Regions from separate parts of the Pseudoalteromonas sp. Z9A5 genome, predicted to be linked through region 2. Evidence: predicted binding sites of a transcription regulator. Region 2 holds the regulator's gene; each other region holds the start of a gene.
The links. Region 2 encodes LexA, which represses DNA repair genes until DNA is damaged. Its sites were predicted from a motif close to TACTGTATNNNNATACAGTA; they were not measured.

Region 1: the regulator LexA is predicted to act here: its motif matches at 1,865-1,884, upstream of dinB (DNA polymerase IV).
Region 3: the regulator LexA is predicted to act here: its motif matches at 2,555-2,574, upstream of GQR56_RS01890 (YebG family protein).

Annotation. Positions count from the first base shown of each region.
Region 1 covers NZ_WTLC01000023.1:32,057-36,864, forward strand. The annotation lists gene GQR56_RS12870 (aldo/keto reductase) at 1-1,049, opposite strand, end outside; gene GQR56_RS12875 (thioesterase family protein) at 1,062-1,493, opposite strand; gene dinB (DNA polymerase IV) at 1,897-2,949, shown strand; gene GQR56_RS12885 (leucyl aminopeptidase family protein) at 3,092-4,627, shown strand; gene GQR56_RS12890 (methyl-accepting chemotaxis protein) at 4,716-4,808, opposite strand, start outside.
Region 2 covers NZ_WTLC01000018.1:62,793-67,600, reverse strand. The annotation lists gene GQR56_RS11070 (hypothetical protein) at 1-444, opposite strand, end outside; gene GQR56_RS11065 (hypothetical protein) at 882-1,262, shown strand; gene GQR56_RS11060 (PaaI family thioesterase) at 1,274-1,714, opposite strand; gene GQR56_RS11055 (putative porin) at 1,833-2,612, shown strand; gene lexA (transcriptional repressor LexA) at 2,689-3,306, shown strand; gene GQR56_RS11045 (SCO family protein) at 3,646-4,263, shown strand; gene GQR56_RS11040 (STAS domain-containing protein) at 4,789-4,808, shown strand, end outside.
Region 3 covers NZ_WTLC01000002.1:70,891-75,698, forward strand. The annotation lists gene GQR56_RS01880 (HDOD domain-containing protein) at 1-279, opposite strand, end outside; gene putP (sodium/proline symporter PutP) at 610-2,088, shown strand; gene GQR56_RS01890 (YebG family protein) at 2,186-2,503, opposite strand; gene GQR56_RS01895 (ComEA family DNA-binding protein) at 2,818-3,114, shown strand; gene GQR56_RS01900 (DUF6170 family protein) at 3,128-3,430, opposite strand; gene dsbB (disulfide bond formation protein DsbB) at 3,432-3,950, opposite strand; gene fadR (fatty acid metabolism transcriptional regulator FadR) at 4,377-4,808, shown strand, end outside.

The sequences.
Region 1 (4,808 bases), on a different contig from region 2:
TATGGCATCGGAAAGTTTCTAAAAATAGCATTTATATCGGCTAAAATTTTGTCGCTCAACGTTATGCTAAATGCGTCTATGTCTTCCTTTAATTGAGCTATAGATGTTGCCCCAATAATTGAAGAAGTAACCCCATCAACCTGATTACACCACGCTAGCGCAAGCTGTGCTGGGGTAATATTATTTTCACGAGCAAGCTCTACATATTGCTTTGTTGCTTGCTCTGCGTTTGGTGTATCTCTAAAAATACCGTTACGCTGCATAAAGGTCCAGCGAGAGCCTTCTGGTCGGGCACCGTTTAAATATTTACCCGTCAATAAACCAGCAGCTAAAGGTGACCACGGTAAATAAGCTATATCCTCATGAACACATTGCTCAATTAAATATGGCCAATCTTTAGCGTGGGCTAAGCTAAATTCGTTTTGAATAGACACCATGCGCGGCAAATCGTGCTCTTTGGCTAAGCTTAAAAACTGGCTTATACCCCATGGTGTATCGTCAGACAAACCACAATGCTTAATTTTTCCTGCTTTTACGCAGTCATTTAAACCTTCTAAAGTATCAAGCATGCTGGCTTGTTGCTCTTGTGTATTTACATCAGTAAATTTGAGCGTACCGGGCCATTGCCTACCAAAGTGTGGAGTAGAGCGGTTTGGCCAATGTAATTGGTATAAATCAATATAATCAGTTTGTAGACGCTTTAGAGAACTATCGACTGCTTCGATAACTGTTTGGCGAGTAATATTGCCGCCATCACGAACCCACGATAAACCGTTACCAGCAATTTTAGTCGCGAGTACGATCTCACTACGTTTTTGCTTATTTCGTGATAACCAATCGCCAATAATTAGCTCTGTTTTACCATAAGTTTCAGGAGACGGTGGCACAGCGTACATTTCGGCTGTATCAATAAAATTTACGCCTTGGGCAAGAGCATAAGTTATTTGTTCATCAGCATCGCTTTGTGTATTTTGCTTACCCCATGTCATGCTGCCTAAACATACTCGAGAAACATTAATACCACTGCTACCTAGTGGACTGTATTGCATGAAAGTTCCTTATTAGTCGTCTTGAGCATAGCTAATTAAAGCTGATAAAAGAGGTTCTGAAATAGGGGCTTTTTTCCCTGTTGTAAAATCAAACATAACCACTTTTGAGTTGCCGGTTGTAGTTACGGCATTTTGTGCGTGACTAAATACGGTGTAATTCATCACAAAGCGATCGGTTTTAATATCTGTAATTGTAACGCCTACAGTAAGCGTATCTGGAAAAGTAACTGGGCGCTTATAACGAATGTTATTTTCGCTTATAACAGGACCAGTACTATTTGGGCTAATGGTATCAAATAAGTTTATTTTATTTAAAAAGTCGATTCGGGCTATTTCAAAATAACGTAAATAAACGACATTATTTACGTGTTGAAGGGCATCCATATCTGCCCAAGCTACGGTTATATCGGTATGAATAGGGTGCTGTTCTTTAAACGCTTGCATGCACTTATAGCTCTTAGTTTTAAAGTACTTAGATTATCAATATGAAGTAACTACCTCAAGATATCAATCGTCGTTTTAATAATTTTAGTTGAATGAAATTAATTTTGAGACTAGAGTTAAATTACACACTGTAGTACACAATAGGACACACACATTGCAAAATATAATTAGTTGGGCTTTGGCTTCTTTGATTTTTATTGCGTCTTTTACCTGCTTTGCGATGGGTAATGCACCGGGCGCAGTTACGTTACTTGTGATAGGTTTTTTAACAGAGTTTGCCTTTTGGATGCACTGTTCTAATAAAACACAAGTGATTAAATAATTAGTTCATTGCGCAGATACTTGCTAATTAAAAGTGATTACATAATAATGGCTGTATAAATAAACAGTTGTTATTGTGGTGATGAAAAAGTTTATTCACATAGATATGGATTGCTTTTATGCAGCCGTAGAAATGCGCGATAACCCTAAGCTTGCAAGTGTTCCACTGGCAATTGGGGGGAATAGTCGTCGTGGGGTTCTTTCCACGGCGAACTATATTGCAAGAGAATATGGTGTGCGATCGGCTATGTCGAATTATCATGCCAAACAACTGTGCCCCGATTTAGTTATTGTACCTGGGCGTATGGCTGTTTATAAAGAAGCCTCAAATCAAATACGTGAAGTATTTAACCGTTACACAGACTTAATTGAACCTCACTCTCTTGACGAAGCCTATCTTGATGTAACAGACAGTACCGTTTGTAAAGGCAGTGCCACACTTATAGCTCAACAAATTCGTGCTGATATTTATAATGCAACGGGGCTTACTGCATCAGCAGGCATTGCGCCTATTAAGTTTATTGCAAAAATAGCCAGTGATGAAAATAAACCCAATGGTCAATTTGTTGTGTTACCCAATGAAGTAGATGACTTTTTAGCACAGTTACCATTAGGTAAAATTCCGGGAGTGGGTAAAGTTACGCTCGAAAAACTCAACTTAAAAGGGTTATATACCGGTAAAGATATACGCGAAAAAGGCGTAAACTGGATGCAGCAACATGTGGGTAATTTTGGTGTGTCGCTTTATCAAAAATGTGCTGGTGAGTATGTTGGTCAGGTGTCTACTAACCGAATTAGAAAGTCGCTAAGTGTTGAGCATACCTATGAGTATAATAAAAATAGCTTACAAGAATGCCTTGATCAGCTTCCTAAATTACTAGACGAATTAACAATACGTTTGAATAAGCAGCAATTAGAAAACCGAATTAATAAACTGAGTGTTAAGGTAAAGTTTGCAAACTTTGTAGTGACCTCTGCGGATCAGGCATATCATCAATTAAATACTGAAATTTTTGCTCAATTGCTTACAAAAGCCCACCAGCGAGGGCTCCAGCAACCAGTACGATTATTAGGGATTGGCGTTGGTATTAAAAATAAACCAGAACAAAACCAACAACTCAGTATTCTTGATTAGTTAAGTAAAGTTGTAACTTTAAGTTGCCAATAAAGTAAGGTGTTAGCAATATCTTAAATGGCAAAGTCGTTGCAGCTTACTGGTCTTCAATATTTAAATCGACGATAATAGAGGCTTATGTTTTTTAACAGGACCTTTATTTATGGCATATCCAAAAGCTGTGCTGGCTCAGCCAGTAAGTACTAGCCTTGAATGCACATCTCATGATGCATTGATCATTATCAGTGATGATTTTTCTCAATTACCAAATAACCCATTACGCGATGCTGTTCTAGCACTATCAAAAGTAGACTCTCGCATTGGTAAGCAAGTTACTTTATTAGTAATTGAAAACAAGCGTGTAATACTTGCTCCAACAGGTCCGTTAAACAGAGATTACGACGACGTACGTCGTTACTTTGATGCCGCTAAACTAGCAATTAATGAAGCGAAAGCATCGGGCAGTGTTAACCCTGCAATATTTTTACCAAATCTTAATGGCGATAGCCGTTACCAACACGCTCTAGAAGTTGCTTATTTAGGCGCTTGTCAGGCTTTATGGCAACCATTAGAAGCGCGCGAGTTTCATGGTGAAGGAATTGAACCAGTAATAAATATTGGTTTAGTTGGAGCTAGTGATCAAACAATTAAAGCCGTTAATGCAATTGCTGCGGGTCAATATGCTGCACGTGACTTATGTGGTACTGAGCCTGAGCGTATGGCTCCGCCTCGCTTTGCAGATTACTGCGTTGATTTATTTAAAGGCTCAAAAATTGCGGTTGACGTAATTGACGATATTGCAGCTATTGATAAAAATTATCCAATGTTAAGTATTGTTGCTCGTGCATCTTATGCAGTTGAGCGTCATCATCCACGTGTTGTTAAGCTTGAATATGTACCAGAGGGCGAAATTACTCGTACGCTTATGTTTGTAGGTAAGGGTCTTGTATATGACACCGGCGGTGCAGATTTAAAAGTTGGCGGACACATGGCAGGTATGAGCCGCGATAAAGGTGGCGCAGCATCTGTTGCAGGGTTTATGAAAGCCGTTGCAGATTATCAGCCTAAAGGCGTAAAAGTAGTATCGTACTTAGCCGTTGTTCGTAACTCTATTGGTTCTGATTGTTTTGTACCAGATGAAATAATCACTAGCCGCGAGGGTGTACGTGTACGCATTGGTAATACTGATGCAGAAGGGCGTTTAGCTATGGGCGACTTACTTAGCGAAATGAAAGATTTAGCTAAAGGCGAAATCAATCCAACGTTATTTACTGTTGCTACATTAACGGGGCACGCTGCTCGTGCAATGGGTCCTTACGGTGCATACGTTGAAAATGGTCCAGCTCGTAGTGCAGGTGTTTCACGTCAAATAGCCGATTGCGGCGATTTATGGGCAGATGGCGCAGAAGTATCGCGTTCACGCCGTGAAGATTATGACTTTATTAAACCGCGTACGTTAGCTGACGATGTACTTTCTAGTAATAATGCCGCATCTGCAGTTACAGCCCGTGGGCATCAGTTCCCAATGGCGTTTATGGCTATTGTAGGCGGGCTAGATAAGCACGGTAACGACTCTGCGCAACCTTTACCATATGTTCATATGGATATTGCAGGTAGCGGTGTTGAAGGTGGTGATTGGCAACATGGTAAGCCAACTGCTGCGTCTGTAACTAGCTTGTTTGCACGTTATTGTTTGTAATACTTAATAAGTTATCGCTTTAAAATGAAAGCCCCAAATTATAAGTCATAATTTGGGGCTTTTTAATGAATACTCAATAAGTTATCGCTTAATCTAGTTTAAATCGATTAACAACACTTGATAGCTGCACACTACTTTGTTTTAGTTTATCGCTCGCACTAGTTAACTGCTTGGTATTATC
Region 2 (4,808 bases):
AATGTTTGATTTGTAACCGACCTCTCTCGTACCTTGTTTTAAAAGTAATGTGCTAACTGGTTGGGCGTGTATGAGTAAGTGTGCTTTAGCATTTGCGGTAATTTGTATTTTAGTTGGTGGCTCAAAAGGGCGACCAGTTATCCCATTAAAGCTTTGTTGCTCATCTTTATTTTTAACTGTAATTATAGGCGTAGTTAAAAAGCTCTCAAAGATTATTTGAGTGGGATTAGCTACCTGAGATGCAATGTAGTCAAGGGATGCAATATAATCAGCTTGAGTAAATGAGTTATTAAGAGTTCGTGTTGCTAAGTGTTTCCCATGAACTTTTTCAAGAGGAATGGCGCTCATTATTAAGCCGCCTAATAGCCATGCTAAAATTTGCAATGCGAGCAAATAACCAAGCCACTTATGTAGCTTTCGGGCTGGCTTAAATATATTTTTCATGCGCTTTTATCTTATTGTTTTTGATGGTGAGTTAAATGTGCTCTTATTTTTTAGCTTACTGTAACTATTCAAAAATAAAAGCGATTAATGATTACGAAGCACTTTTATAAATTGTTGTTTGCTCATTCCTTGTTTGCGAAGTACATATACTAATTGTCATTTTTAATATGTGGTCTATGACTGCCATAAAGCTCCTCCCCAATAATGGTTAGTATAGTTTATAAAGTGATATGAACGTATTTCGTACTTTGAATATGTTTATACCAACAATGCTTAAAATCTCAAAAGTATTGTTAAAGGAGCAAATAAAGTGCCAAAAAACACTCAAAAGTGGCTACTCACTATATAAAACGACTAATACTGCATAGTTGATTTGGTATAAACAGGAAACTGCGTTAAAGTTTGCAGTGTAATCATTAAAGGATAAATACGAAACGATGTCGGAAATTCAATTTTTAAATGTAGATCTAGAGCTTGAGTCAAAGCAAGATATTAGCCTGCTTGTAGCAGATTTAAAAAAAGTCGCTACGATTTTACATTATGACAAAGACGAATACCGTCAATTAGCGCGTATAGAAGTGAGCGGTGCTGTAAAAACACCTGATAAAGCAATAAACCACTTATGTGAGCTTATCGAGTCATGTTCACGTAATGCGTTAAAACAATGGTTAAGTTGCTCGCGCAGAACGTTTGATATTGGCTTTGAATCAGGCACTTCTCCTAAATGCTTTAACCAAGCTTTAGACGCAGATACATTATTACGTATATCTGCGATAGGTGCAGGTATGGAAATTACAATTTACCCAATCGAAAAATAATAGTAATTTAATTATCTTCGCTCTACGACTGCTGCGGTCATTTTTGATACGCAGCAAAGCTCATTGCGACTATTTGTAATTTTTATCTCCCAAACTGAACTGCGCTTCCCAATATGAAATGCTTTTGCTGTGGCAGTTAAAGTGCCGTTGCGAGATGCTTTTAAATGACTAGCGCTAATTTCTTGCCCAACACAATAAAATTTAGATAGGTCGACTACAAAGTTAGCTGCATAACTTGCCACTGTTTCGGCAAGGACTACGTTAGCACCACCATGTACCATGCCCATTGGATTATGATGCTCAGGAATGGCTGGCATAGTTGCTACAAGGTAGTCCTCACCAATTTCGCTTATTTCAATCCCCATGGTTTTCATCAGCGTACCTTGACCATTTATGCCCTCGTCTAGTTGTTTGCAAAACTCTAAAGTAATAGGTTGATACCAAATACTCATAACCACTCCTTTCACATTAAAAACCTAGTTTATACATTTTTAAACACTTTCGAACAGACATGATTTTAAAAATACCTAAGATAGAGCCAATTACTTCTGTTTTTGATAGGCACTTAGGATGAGAACAATCATAGTACTAACGGTATTGGCAACAAGCTTTTTAACTACTGCACAAGCTGCAATTAATAACCAAATAGATGTTGGGTTTTCTGATTTGTCGGGCTCTGATAACCGCTTTGTAGGTGCAAGGTACCGATACTTTACAAGTAATTTAGATCAACTTTCAGGTCCGCATTCAATAAAAAGTCATTTAAACCAAGTAACTAATTTTGCTGTAGGTGGATTTGCAAGCGATGATGTGGAATATGTAAATGCAGACGCCACCTATTATGGACCACTAGGGTTAATTTTAATGGGGGGAGTAGAGCGTTTAACTGATAACCAAGGCTATTGGCGTTCTCGAGACTATTTAATAAAAGGGTCGCTCGGAAAGCAAATTAATGAGGAGTTACAATTAGGTTTTAGTGTTTTTTATAATAGAGAAGAGGATCGCTCACACCTATTAAATACCTACACTAATACAGATACACAATGGCGTTACGCTCCTTATGTACGCTATACAGCAATTACTGATAATCAGGGGTGGGATTTAGAGTTAAAGCAAATTTCAGGGAAAAATCGCAATATCGAAGGGCGGGCTAATTACTTTGTAAATCAAGATTGGTCGGTTGGTTTAATAGCTAATGTTCAAAACAGTGATTACGCCAGAGATAATTACGAGTTACAAACGCAATATTGGTTTGCTCCTCATGTAGCTGTTAAATTTGGATTAGGGTCTTCCTTCGATTCTGATAGTGGTTTAAACAGTGCAAGCTTGTTATTAACAGGGCGATTTTAAAGCGTAATTTAAATTTGCGATTTTTATTTAACTGTATATACTCACAGTTAAATGTACTGTATGGAAAACCAGTTGTATGCGACCATTAACGAAGCGCCAAGCTCAAATACTCGAATTAGTTAAAGTTTTTATTAAAGACACTGGTATGCCTCCTACACGTGCCGAAATTGCACAAACATTAGGTTTTAAAAGTGCCAATGCCGCAGAAGAACACCTAAAAGCACTCGCTAAAAAGGGTGTTATTAAAATGAAGCCAGGCGCAAGCCGTGGTATTCAGCTTGTTGAGGAAGAAGAGCCTGAACAATTAGGCTTACCTCTAATTGGTCGAGTAGCGGCTGGTGAACCTATTTTAGCGCAAGAGCATGTTGAGAGTCATTGCAAAATTGACCCATTAATGTTTAAACCTGCTGCCGATTTTTTACTACGCGTTAACGGCATGAGTATGAAAGATATAGGTATAATGGACGGCGATCTCTTAGCTGTACATAAAACCCAAGTTGCTGAAAACGGACAAGTTGTAGTTGCTCGTGTTGATGACGATGTAACTGTAAAACGCTTTGAAAAAGCGGGTAAAAAAGTATTACTTCATCCTGAAAACGATGATTTTTCGGCAATTGAAGTTGATCTAGAAAATGAATCTTTTAATATTGAAGGTTTAGCTGTTGGGGTTATTCGTAACGCTGACTGGATGTAATTTAAAAACATTTTTTGGTTATTATATTTATTAATGCGTGCTTTTTAGCGCGCATTTTTTATATGGCTCATATATTAGTTACATAACTAATATAGTATTTCTCATAATTTACCTTCGTTTGCTTATTTACCGACCTTAAATCCTGCCTATTTAGTTTATGTATACAAATGCTTATAGCCTCATTTTTTGATCATGCTATTAAAAATTATGTTTATTTATAAAGCGGTTAAATTAAAAAATTGTAGTTAATTAATGCAATGTAATGGGTTTATTTCTTTTTTCAGTTATTCATTTAATGGTATTCTTTATAATCTTACTTATAAATAAATGGCTCTCTTTATGAAGCAGTTATGGCTTGGGTTAATCGTTGTTTTAGCTTTGTTTTTGTCAGCATGTTCAAATGAAAATATTCCATCAGATGTAGATGCATTAGTTTACAAAAATGCAAAGCCACTCTCTGACTTTAAGTTGAACGATCAGCGTGGCGAGTTAGTTACTAAGCAACGATTTTTAGGACAATGGAATTTAGTTTTTTTAGGGTACACAAGTTGCCCTGACATTTGCCCGCTAACGCTTGCTAAGCTAAATGCGGTGTATAAAAACTTACAAGCAGACTATCCATTGCAAATTTGGTTTTTATCGGTAGATCCAAAACGTGATACGCCAACTAAACGAAAGCAATATATAGATTATTTTAATTCTGAATTTTTAGCTGTATCGGGACCACATAAAGATCTTTTTCCACTCGTTAGGGAGCTAGGCTTAATTTATGCCATTAACGATAGCAGCGAATCGGAGTATGCAGTTGATCACAGTGCCTCGGTGGCTATGGTTGATAAAAATGGTTCGGTAAGAGCTATTTTTAAACCAGAATTTAGACAAGGTGGCGTGCCATTAATTAATGCGACTATTTTAACTGAAGAGTTTAAAAAAATAGCGGATTACTATAAAAACTAATTTATTATTTTTACCTATTTTAAAAGAGCTCTAAGACCTGTCTATCTTTCGAGATTGAATTTACAGCAGAGCGTTTGATTTTTAGGTAAGGCGGGGCCTATGTAGTCTATGTAGTCTATGTAGTGTGGTTGTTCCCCATAAATAGGCTAAACAACGCATAAAAACCAAATACACGCAGCCCTTTGCGTTCTCCTTGGAGCGATTAACTCTTTGTTGTCTACATGGATTTAGTTAAGGGGCATGAGCAGGACGCGGAAGCTTTGCTCGGTTTTACTTATGCTTACATTGATGTAAGCCAGTAGAGTAACGCAGGAGCAGTTACCAATTCCACTAGGTTACAAACCTCGCGCCGCGATTGAATCGCCCCTAGATAAAACAAATTCTAATCCTGAAAGGTCAACAGACCCTAAGCTCCTTTTTTGTTTTTAGCAGCAAAATAAATTTAATTAAGCATTTTATGGCAATTTCAATAACTAGGGCTAAGCTTTTGTTATGAATTGAATTGACAGGGAATGCACTTACTAAATGCTAAAACTTCCTAATGA
Region 3 (4,808 bases), on a different contig from region 2:
AATTGTTTCAAGTATTTCAACAACAATGGTGTCTTTACCCAACAAAGTTGGGTAACCCTTTAGTAGGGTCTCTAAAGTGAAGTTTATATACGCAGGTTTATTATCTGTTAAATCTTCTAGTCCAAAATTAAACTGGCTACCTTCAATTAAACGCGTTGTTGCTTCGTCTCCGTCTATATCGGGGAACACGTTATCTACGCCATCACGAAACAAAAGTTCATAACCAATTAGTTCTTTATCGCGATTTAAAATTGGTTGGCGTGCGGCATAAAAATACATAAACAATTCCGTATAGTTAAAATCAGTAACAATTGTAATAATATATTGGAAAACATTCAAAATAGCATTATGTATATTGATACTTTTAATAAATAATCATTACAAATTAAAGGGTTTATTTGTTTTTTTAGTTTTTCTTACCATTTTGTTCTAAAAACATTCAAGATGGGTGTTTTTGAATCAAGAAAAAGTAACAAGTTGGGGATTTCCATATTAAGCATGATATAGTCTTCGAGAATGGTTTTTATCCTAATAGTGTCTTTATTATAATATTTTAAGAGTCAATATTCGGATCAAGAGCCTGTTATTAATAATTATGCGGAGGCTAATTTGGAAACAGGAATGATTATTTCACTGGCGTTATACTTTGTAGTGATGCTTGGTATAGGACTATATGCATATAAGCAATCTACAAGTGACGTCTCAGGTTATATGTTAGGTGGGCGAAACTTATCACCAAGTGTTGCAGCTCTTTCAGCTGGTGCATCAGACATGAGTGGTTGGATTCTAATGGGCTTGCCAGGTGCAATGTTTGTTACCGGTTTTAGTAGTGTATGGATAGCAATTGGTTTAGTGATTGGTGCTTGGTTAAATTATCTATTAGTTGCACCTAGATTACGTGTCTACACTGAAAAAGCGAATGACTCTATAACAATCCCAGATTATTTCTCAAATCGCTTCAATGATAAGTCAAACTTATTACGTGTTGTATCTGCTGTTGTGATTATAGTTTTCTTTACTCTTTATACGTCATCAGGTGTTGTAGCCGGCGGAAAATTGTTTGAAAGCTCATTTGGTCTAAGTTATGAACTGGGTTTATACATTACAACAGGTGTAGTTGTTTTATATACTTTGTTTGGTGGTTTTTTAGCGGTTAGCTTAACTGACTTCGTGCAAGGTTGTATTATGTTTATTGCACTAATTCTAGTGCCTACCGTTGCATACTCTTTGCTTGAGCAACCCCTGGAATCTACTCTACATAGTGTAAATCCTGATATGCTCAACTGGATTGGAGCAGGCTCTGCATTAGGTATTATTTCTGCAATGGCATGGGGCTTAGGTTATTTTGGGCAACCACATATCATTGTTCGTTTTATGTCGGTACGTAGTGTTAAGGATATGCCTAAAGCTCGCCGTATTGGTATGACATGGATGATTGTTGCTGCACTTGGTGCTGTTGGTACTGGTATATTTGGTGCTGCTTATACTTATGAAAACAATATTGTAGTTGAAGATCCTGAAACGATTTTCTTAATTCTTTCTGAGTTATTGTTTCACCCACTTATTGCCGGCTTTTTATTAGCTGCAATTTTGGCTGCTATTATGAGTACTATCTCATCGCAATTGCTAGTAAGTTCAAGTTCATTGACTGAAGATCTATATAAAACATTTTTACGTAAAGATGCTAGCGACTTTGAATTAGTTACTGTTGGTCGAATTAGCGTTGCATTTGTTGCCCTGTTTGCAATTTATTTAGCGTACGATAGAAATAGCTCTATCTTAGACCTAGTTAGTAATGCATGGGCAGGCTTTGGTGCTGCATTCGGTCCATTGGTGCTGTTCAGCCTTTATTGGAAACGTATGAATTTTGCTGGCGCCTTATCTGGTATGTTAGTAGGTGCGTTTACAGTGCTTATTTGGATTTATGGTCCGTTTACTATTAACGGTGAAAGTTTAAGTAGCTTTATGTATGAAATAGTACCAGGCTTTATTTTATCAAGTATTGCAATTGTAGCCGTAAGTTTAGCGACAAAAGCACCTGAGGAAAATATTACTACTTTATTTGATGAAGTAGAAAAAGAGCTTTAAGTAGCGCGTTATGACTCTTCTTTTTGATGAGTTATAAGCAATAAAAAAAGGGAGCAACTAAGTTGCTCCCTTTTTTATTAATATATTAATACACGGTTTAGCTTACTTTTTTCTCATCGTTATCTTGGGCAGCTGAAGCGTTGTCTGCTTTTTTATTTTTAGCTGGGGCTTTGGTAACAACCGGATCTTTGCCACCTTTCAATATAGTCATAAAGTCTTCTTTACTCTTAGCTATTTCTAAAGCAAGTGACTCTATTTGTTGCTCGCTTAATGGCACATCTACTTTTTCTAACATTAGCTCAAGTGACTCAGCAATATCGAGCATTTTGTCATAGGCATCAGCTTCTTTTTTAGTAGTAAACGTCATGCGCTCGACTCCGTTTCGTTCTACAACATATTTAACAACAACAGCCATGATTTCTCCTGCAAGCTTGCGTGGCAATGTGGTTTATGAAAACCATTAGATTACTGTTTTTATGTACAGTAATGGTTTGTGGTGTAATTTGCAAGTCTCTCTTATTAATTTTTAGGTGTCTTAAATTTGACAAAAAACACTAACTTTACTTTAGTTAAGCAATCACTTGCTGTACCCGCTGCATTTTTACCATTTCGGAAATTAGTGATAATGCGTTTAGGTACACTTTAAGTGATGAGTTTGTAGCTCCTTATTTATTGAATGTCTCCTGAGCAAAATAATGAACGTTCGATAAGAACAATAAGGAAACCACAATGAAGATTTTTAAAAGCTTATTATTTGTTAGTTTGTTATGTTTATTTCCTGCAACAGTCACGTTTGCACAGTCATCAGAAGTTCTCCAAGAAATGCCTCAATTTGAACCTGTAAGTATTAATAACGCAGATTTAAATATGCTGGCTAAGCTTCCAGGTATCGGTAAAAAAAAGGCGCAAGCAATTATTGATTACAGAGAAGAAAATGGTGAATTTACCAATGTAGATGATTTAGCTCAAGTGAAGGGGGTTGGTAAAAAACTGATGACTAAGCTTGAAGGAAAAATAAAATTGTAGATGAGTAGGGGCGCTAAGCGCCCTGTTCAAATTGTTTTAATGCTTCAGCTAGGTTTTTTTTAGCAAAATTAATTTCAATTGGTGTTGTTAATAGTGGATAACATAACCCACCCAGTATTAAAAATGGGATAACTATCCAGCCTTTAAATAAGGTAAATATTAGAAATAGCGGACTTAATAATACAAGCTTTATTATACGTAATAACACGCGCTCGGTAGGAGATATCATACTCAGTGACAGCGCAATAACGGCTTGTCTTTCGCGTATTTTTAAATGCTTTAGCTCATCTAGTTGGCTAGAAAAAAAAGTAAACATATTAAATCGACTTCTTCGTAATTAAACGGTTAATAATGAGTAGGGCTAATACAACTGAAAATAAAGCAAATATAATCTCCATCCATGCAGGCATGCTTAAACCTACAAACTGCCAATCAATATTCGCACAATCACCCGTCGCTTGAAAAAAGCTAGGGATCCATTCGTGTAATGGCATAAAAGAAGGAAAGTTTGGTTCAAATTCACAACTGAACGCAAAAGGATCTGTTGTTGTTTGCATATCAATATGTTCTCGTGCGATTAAGTACCCCCAACCACTTGATATTCCCCATACTAAATAAGCAATCACTCTTGCTATTTTACTCTGTGGTTTAGCTGAGCCAATAACACCTGCACCAAGTAAACCAAGTACAGCTGTACGTTGATAGATACACATAATGCATGGAGCAAGCCCCATTTTATATTGAAAAAAGAGTGCCGTTACTTCAAGCAAAAATACGATAGCAGTAAATAAAAGCCAAGGAGTACGTTGCGTAGGTAGTTGTGCAAGCCAGTTCATAAAAAATCCGCAGTCAAATAAGAGGTTAGATTATGACTTAGGATAAAGTAAGCCACAAGGGAAACGAAAAAAAAGCGACTTTAGTCGTTTTTTAAGTAGGGATAATGATTATTAATCATTATCTCAGAAGTGACGGAGTGATACTTTAAATAGCACTTATATTTATAAATTGGGCTTGTTAAATAAACCCAGCTTGAGTGAAGTGAAAGCAAAAAGGTCAATGGTAACAATGTACCCAATGTGAATGTGTCTATCGGATATTATTTAAAGGTGTGATTTAATTTAAATTATTAATTTATTATAAATAGTGGTTCATTTGCTTTAACTAATATACCTTACTTTACTTGTTAGTTATGCATCGTCTGGTACAATCAGTCAGTTATTCGTGTAAACAATGAGTTGTAGATTAATTCGAGTGGGAATTGAATGAGAATTTTTAAAGCGAAAAGCCCAGCAGGATTTGCTGAAGAATATATAGTTGAATCTATTTGGAACGGCGATTTTCCACCAGGTTCAATTCTACCTGCAGAACGGGAACTCTCGGAGTTAATTGGTGTAACAAGAACAACTTTACGTGAAGTATTACAACGTTTAGCGCGTGATGGCTGGCTGACTATTCAACACGGTAAACCAACTAAAGTTAATAACTTTTGGGAAACGTCAGGCTTAAATATTCTTGAAACGTTAGCACGTCTTGATGAAGATAAAATGCCAGAGCTGACAGATCAGTTATTATCAGCAAGAACAAATATCAGTGCTATTTATACTCGTGCTGCAATTAAGTTGAACCCAGAGCGTGTAATTGAAATTTTATCGCAAAGCCATGAGCTAGAAGATACCGCTCAAGCGTTTTCTGAT